3 regions of the Nonomuraea roseola genome follow, and region 3 is predicted to be linked to each of the others. Evidence: riboswitches for the same ligand, from Rfam matches in the RefSeq annotation. Region 3 holds a riboswitch; each other region holds the start of a gene.

Region 1 (2,256 bases), 900 kb from region 3:
CCGTGCGCTGCCACAGGTCGCCCGCGTAGGTGAGCACGTTGGTCTTGTGGACCAGGGTGAGCTTCTTGCGCGGCCGCTCGGCGGCCCTGGCGAAGGCGTAGCGGACCACGCGCTCGACGCCGAAGGCGGTGTTGAGCGACTCCTGGGTGGCGATCTCGTGGGGCGTGCCACGGCGCAGGACGCCACCGGCTCCCGCGTAGAGGCTCTCGGTGCCCTCGCGGACGACGACCATGTCGATGTCGCCAGGGAGGGTGTCGGCCAGCGGGGTCTCCACGCCGGGGAAGAGCTTGACCGGGCGCAGGTTGACGTAGTGGTCGAGCTCGAAACGCAGGCGTAGCAGGAGTTCGCGCTCGAGGATGCCCGGCGGCACGCTGGGGTCGCCGATGGCGCCGAGCAGGATGGCGTCGTAGCCGCGCAGCTCCTGCAGGACCTCGTCGCTCAGGGTCTCCCCGGTGGCGTGGTAGCGGGTGGCGCCCAGATCGTAGTGCGTGGACTCGATCTTGACGCCGACCGCCTCGAGGACCTTGAGCCCTTCGGCGACGACCTCGGTGCCGATCCCGTCGCCGGGGATGACGGCCAGACGAATGTTGCGCGACTCCATGGGCGGTACCTTACCGGCTCGTCTCGATGGACGAACACTCATCTCACTTGCCGGACGTCCAGTTTTGTCCTGTTTGCGGTGCTTTGACCCTTTCGTTAGAGTCCGTGCTGCCTAATCCGTTGCGGAGTCGCACGGAGCCGGGGACCCATTTCCCCCTGGGGCGAATCGGTGTCCCCACGCCGTAGGGCGGCTTCCACGCCCGAGCCCGTCAGCTAACCCGGTCGGCCACGTGGAAGGACAGTCCCCTGTCTCGCATCACCACGACCGCTGCCCTCTGCGGTCTTCTCGCCGCAGGAGCCCTCGTGACGGCATCCCCCGCCGTCGCGGACACCACCGGCTCCGACACCCCCTCGAGCTCCGCCACCGGCAAGAGCTCGGCGAGCAGCATCACCGGCGCCGACGTCAAGAAGGCGCGACTCAGCGAACAATCCACCCCCGCCTGGCGGGTCGCCCTCAAGTTCGCGCTGGCCAAGCGCGGCACGCCGTACGTCTGGGGCGGCACGGGCTCCGGCGGCTACGACTGCTCGGGCCTGATGCTCAAGGCCTACGAGAAGGCGGGCATCGAACTGCCCAGGGTGGCCGCCGACCAGTACCGGGCCTTCTCGAGGAAGATCTCGTGGGACAACCTCAAGCCCGGCGACCTGGTCTTCTTCAGCGGCCTCGGCCACGTGGGCATGATCTCCAGGCCGGGACACATGGTGCACGCACCCCGCTCGGGTGACGTGGTGAAGGAGGAGAAGCTCAGCGCCTGGCGACGGCAGGCGTTCGTCGGCGCGGTGCGTCCAGACCCCAAGGGTGTGGCGCTCGCGATGAAGCAGGCAAAGGCCAAGCAGGAACCCGCCCCCGCGATGCTGACCGCCACCCTGTAGGCGGCGGCACGCCCGTACAAGGCCGTCCCCTCGCGCCCTCGCCACCACGGCAGGCGCGGGGGGACGACTGCGCTCCTGCGGAAAGTGTCAGCGGTGGGGTCGCCCCGGTGGAGCAGGGGGACCTCCACCGGAACGGCCCGGATCAGCGAGGGGAGGGGGAACCGCCGTTGTCTCTGCGGTCCAGCGCGGTCTGGACGGCCTCAGCCGCCTCTTCCTCACGCTCTTCTGCACGGTTCCATGGGTACATGTCGTACACGTGACTCATCTCATTTCGCGGACGCGTATGAATCGGACGTCGGACTCCGGTCGCGAATCCGACCGGGCCTGAGCTCGTGCGGTCCGGGTCACGGACCGGACGAAGGGACTTGTGGCCGACACGACGCCGCTCACCGCGACGGGTCGTCGACCTGCCCTAACAGGCCCCGTCGCGGCAGGTAATAAGTACGAGTACCCAGCGCATTACTTCAAAAGTACCTGGCACGGTCCAGACTGTCTCGTAGGACGTCCGAATATCTCACGATATGAGACATCGTTGACGGCTACCCCGGAACGCGCGAACGCCCTCCCGCGGTGTGCGGGAGGGCGTTCCATGCGAGAGACGGTCAGTCGGTCAGGTCGACCGAGCGGCCGCTGTCGGCGCCGATCTCGGCCACGATCTGGTCGACCACGTCGGCGGGGATCGCCGAGTCGACGGTCAGGGCGATGAGCGCCTTGCCGCCCTTGACGTCGCGCGCCACCTGCATCGAGGCGATGTTGATGCCGTGCTCGCCCAGCAGCCTGCCGACG
Region 2 (2,256 bases), on a different contig from region 3:
CGGCGGTGGAAGAGCCGGACGCCCGTGCGGCGCTCCAGGGTGGCGATCTGACGGGAGACCGCCGGCTGCGTCATCGACAGGGCCTCGGCGGCGGCGGAGAAGGAGCCGTGCCGTCCGACTTCGAGCAGGACGCGCAGGGACCACAGATCAAGCATGCGAGGAGCTTATGGCAGAGCAGCCAGACCCCTCATTCGGCTGATGTTACTGGTGTGACTGACGTGACAAATGGGACCTGACTGCGCTCGGTGACAGCAACTGTGAGGAGGGTCACAATTGTCGCTTGCAACGGTCCATGGAGCAGTGAATTGTCTCTTGACAACCACCCGTGGACGATCTTGACTCCTTTACTTCGACTTTGCCCGCTCTTGGCGGGCGGGGTACCTTCTCGCTTCGCGGCGACCAAGCCATGGCGCCCGCCACGTCCACCGGCCCTGTCAGCGGCCGGTGTGTACGCATAACGATCCGCTGGTCGCCGCGCCGAACCCCCAGATGAGCGTGCGCGGTCGACCCGCCGAATCCGTGCGGCATGGAGCACGGAGCCGGGGACCCGAGCACCTGGGGTGAGTCCGGCCTACGGGCCGGTAGGGCGACTTCCACGCCCGAACCCGTCAGCTAACCCGGTAGGCATTCGTGGAAGAGTCAAGGAGACGTTCTGTCCACCCCTGTTTACAAGACCCGTCTGTCCTGCCTTGCCCTGAGTGGCGTCATGGCCGCGATGGGAGGAGTCGTCCTCCACGCACCAGCCGCTCACGCGACCCCCATCGAGGCGAGCGCGGTGAAGACGGCCGCAGTGAAGATCGACGTCGCGCGGACGAGCGCGGCGAAGGCGAGCGCCGGCAAGGCGCGCGTCGTGTCGAAGTCGCAGGCGAAGGCGGCTCGGCAGAAGTTGAGGGCTACCAAGGCCGTCGGAGTGGCGAAGAAGCAGCTCGGCGACCCCTACCGCTACGGCGGGACGGGTCCAGGCTCCTTCGACTGCTCGGGTCTGGTGCAGTACGCATGGTCCAAGGCGGGGATCAGGATCCCGCGCGTGACGCACAGCCAGTACGCACGCATCAAGAAGAAGGTCTCCTGGCGCAGCCTCAAGCCCGGTGACCTGATGTTCTTCCGCGGCAAGGGCCATGTCGGCATGTACGTCGGCAAGGGCCGGATGATCCACTCACCCAGCTCGGGCAAGACGGTGCGGATCGAGAAGATCAGCGGCTGGCGCAAGGCCTCCTTCGCCGGCGCGGTCCGTCCCGGCGCGTAGGCGCACGCAGAGAGCCCCGTCCATTCCTCTGGGACGGGGCTCTCCGCCGTCCGGGCTAGCATCGCTGCCGTGGTGACCCGAAGAGCTGTGCTGACGGCCGCGCTGGCGTGGACGGTGCCGGGGTCGGCAGGCCCTCGCCTGCCGTCCGAGGCCCGTGGCCTGTGGGAGTCGGGCGTCACCTTCGCGTACGGCGCGCGCTCGCTCGCCGTCGGCCACCACGCCCCCGCCACGCTGCTTCGAGACCTCGCGGCGCGGGCCGACGCCGCCGGCCGCACGGTCTCGGCGGTGCTGCGGCGCCCCGTACGGCCGGTGGTCGTCGTGCCGGCGAGCACCGGGGAGGCGGCGGCGCTGGCCGGCACGGGCTCGCTCGAGGGGCTGGCCGCGCTGGCGTCGCGCGGAAGGGTGATCGTCGTCCCCGGCGCCTTCGCGCGGCTGACCCCCGTGGGACGCGACGTGGTTCTCGCCCACGAGCTCACCCACGTGGCAGCGGGCACGCACGGCCGTCCTGTGTGGCTGCGGGAGGGCTTCGCCGACTACGTCGGCTACCTCGGCTCGGGTCTGGAGGTCGGTGTCGCGGCCGCGGAGCTGGCCGAGGAGGTCGGCTCGGGACGGACGAGCGCCCGGCTGCCGGCCGACGGCGACTTCACGCCGGGCGCGCCCAGGCTCGCGCAGGTCTACCAGGAGTCGTGGCTGGCCTGCCGCCTGATCGCGGGCCGCTACGGCGAGCGGGCGCTGGTCGACCTCTACGATCGGGCTGCGGGGCGCGATCTCGCCGAGGCGCTGCGCCCTCTCGGCCTGTCGGTCCCCACGCTGACCGGCCTGTGGCGCGAGTATGTCCGGGACGAGCTGACTGCGGGGGGACACGGATGAGCTGGCTGGACCGTCGGGCGGGCATCGCGCTGGCGCTGCTGGGCGCGGCGATCGTCGCGGTGGTCGCGTTCACCACCCCGTGGGGGACGATGCGGGGCGCGCCCGCCGTGCCGCCCGACCCCTCACTCGACTTCACCGCC
Region 3 (2,256 bases):
CACAGCGGCCCCGCCGCGAGCTTCAGGTCGTCTCGGACGGTCGTGGTGATCGCCCCTGCCCACGCACCCCGGCCTCTGCCATTTACAGCACATTGCAAGCAGGCCGCAACCGATGCCAGTTGCCAACGTGCCTCAGCACAAGTGGCGGCTTGTCAGCACGAGCGCACGCACCGTCCGCGAGGCAGCGGCGCGAGGGGCGCCGGCGCATGGCCGCCCGGCGTTCCGACTCCGGGTGAACAAACTCCACTGTCGGCTCCATCGGCGTGTCAGGTTCCGTGCCCACGTCTCCCGAACCGCCCGGCTCATGACGACCCACCGTGTTCCTCTCTGAATCCAGGATGACGGGTGGCTCGACGTCGACGGGCTGTGCGAGGTAGTTGGGGCGTCGTCGAGCATGTGGCGGAAGGAGTTGATCAGGATGCCGGTCAACTCGGCGAGCGGGATGAGCTCGGCTTGGATGCCGCCGTCCTTGACGCCGAGTTCGGTGACGAGGCCTGGTCGACGAGCTGCTCGGGAGTCTGCTTGTGTCTGATCAGCGAAACCGCGGCGTCCACAGGGGCTGACGTCGGGGACTGCCAGGTCGTTGGACATCTTCGACGTAGCTCGCGGCGATGTCGTCGGGGTCGCGCAGGGGGCGACCGTGAGCGTGCAGGCGCGTGGGGCCCGGGTCGCCGTGGCGCAGCAGTCCTTCGGGGGCGTGTGCGGTGATCCAGGTGAACAGCGCCGAAAAGGTGTGCCAGGTGGCGACTGGTCGCTCTCGATGGTGACGAGGTGATCTCGCGGGGGAGAGCTCGTGAGGGCAAAAGCGAGGTGTGGTCGACGGCTGTCCAAACCAGTCCAAGGTAAATCTTTTGTCCGGAATGGTGCGGTTTGTTCAACAAATCGCTACCTTCTTGCCACATCGCAACGTACTGACCGGCGACTTGCCTTCACCCCCGAGGGCGGCCGGTCGGCCGCCGAATCCCATCGGTGACGGGCACGTCCCGTCATGGGAACCGGGGACCCACTTGGTGTGGAGCGATCCACGCCTGGGGGGAATCCACCATGCGTGGTGGTAGGGCGACTCCTGGCCCGAACCCGTCAGCTAACCCGGTAGGCGGTCAAGGAGAAAGGGCATTCCCCCAACCTCATGCCATCCATCGTGGACGGGCTGCTTGACGCTGCCCAAAGGGATCTCGGCTACCGGGAACAGAGCAACGGCTACACCAAGTTCGGCGAGTGGTACTACGCCAACGTGGACAAGAGCGACTCCTACTTCAAGACCGCGCCCTGGTGCGACATGTTCGTCACCTGGGCGGCGCACCAGGCCGGTGTCGAGGAGTACGTCGGAGAGTTCGCCTACACCGTCGACCACGCGAAATGGTTCAGACAGCAGGACGCGTGGAGCGAGGAGCCCGAACCAGGCGCCATCGTCTTCTTCGACTGGTCCGGCGGGGACCGCATCGATGGCATCGACCATGTCGGAATCGTCGAGAAGGTGGACGGAGCCAAGGTCTTCACGATCGAGGGCAACGCCGACCGTGTCTGGCTCAAGCGCAAGGAGCGTGACCCGGGCAAGATCGTCGGCTACGGCCTCCCCAGGAAGGTGCAGGAGAACCTCGGCGCGCGCGTGGAGAGCGCCTCCGAGCAGGTCGAGAGCGCGGCCGTCGGCGGCGCGTCCGAGCCTCCGATGAAGACCGCGGCCGTGCAGGACGTCTCCGTGTCCGCTCGGCAGACGTTCGCCGGTGTGACGTCCGAACTGCCCCAGGTTCAGGACGTGACCGCTTCGGCCGCCGTGCTGGTCGCGCTGCTGTGCGCCGCTGTGGCGGCCAAGCGAATGCGGGGCATGCGACCGGCCCACGCGGTGGGCGGCGGTGGCCGAGTCCACCGGTCATCCGGGTGGAACCGGGACCTGCTCGCGTAGAGGGGGCTCTGCGGCCGAGCCGTGTGGCTCGGCCGCAGAGCCCGGTCATCGCTCCTTGCCGGGCGACGCGAGGTTCGACAGCAGGGTGGCCAGGTCGGCGGGGATCGGCTGGGGCTGGGTGAGCGGCACGGAGGCGCGGCCGGTGTTGCCTTCGGGGTAGCGGCCCAGTGCCGAGCCTGGAGCGGCGACGATGATCCGGATCACCTGGCCGAAGGCCTCGCGCCGGTCGCGCTGGGCGACGGCGAGGGCGAGCATCGAGAGGTGGTTGCGGGTGTGCGGCCAGGGCCAGGGCTGGGAGATGATGTGCGCCCGTTCCAGATGTCGCCACCGGGCCTGCGGGTCGGCGGTGCGGG

What was found. A riboswitch is a leader RNA that binds a small molecule or an ion and turns the genes downstream of it on or off. The one in region 3 is predicted to bind cyclic di-AMP.
Region 1: it holds a riboswitch for cyclic di-AMP, as region 3 does, so the genes downstream of both, ABFX55_RS44035 (C40 family peptidase) here and ABFX55_RS48280 (CHAP domain-containing protein) in region 3, are expected to answer to the same signal.
Region 2: it holds a riboswitch for cyclic di-AMP, as region 3 does, so the genes downstream of both, ABFX55_RS12270 (C40 family peptidase) here and ABFX55_RS48280 (CHAP domain-containing protein) in region 3, are expected to answer to the same signal.

What each region holds. Positions count from the first base shown of each region.
Region 1 covers NZ_BAAAXC010000015.1:4,350,754-4,353,009, reverse strand. The annotation lists gene ABFX55_RS44040 (3-isopropylmalate dehydrogenase) at 1-601, opposite strand, end outside; cyclic di-AMP (ydaO/yuaA leader) riboswitch at 700-843, shown strand; gene ABFX55_RS44035 (C40 family peptidase) at 904-1,470, shown strand; gene serA (phosphoglycerate dehydrogenase) at 2,073-2,256, opposite strand, start outside.
Region 2 covers NZ_BAAAXC010000012.1:43,041-45,296, forward strand. The annotation lists gene ABFX55_RS12265 (LysR family transcriptional regulator) at 1-155, opposite strand, end outside; cyclic di-AMP (ydaO/yuaA leader) riboswitch at 500-642, shown strand; gene ABFX55_RS12270 (C40 family peptidase) at 776-1,246, shown strand; gene ABFX55_RS12275 (hypothetical protein) at 1,316-2,116, shown strand; gene ABFX55_RS12280 (M48 family metallopeptidase) at 2,113-2,256, shown strand, end outside.
Region 3 covers NZ_BAAAXC010000015.1:5,253,380-5,255,635, forward strand. The annotation lists cyclic di-AMP (ydaO/yuaA leader) riboswitch at 945-1,114, shown strand; gene ABFX55_RS48280 (CHAP domain-containing protein) at 1,130-1,903, shown strand; gene ABFX55_RS48285 (DUF3703 domain-containing protein) at 1,949-2,256, opposite strand, start outside.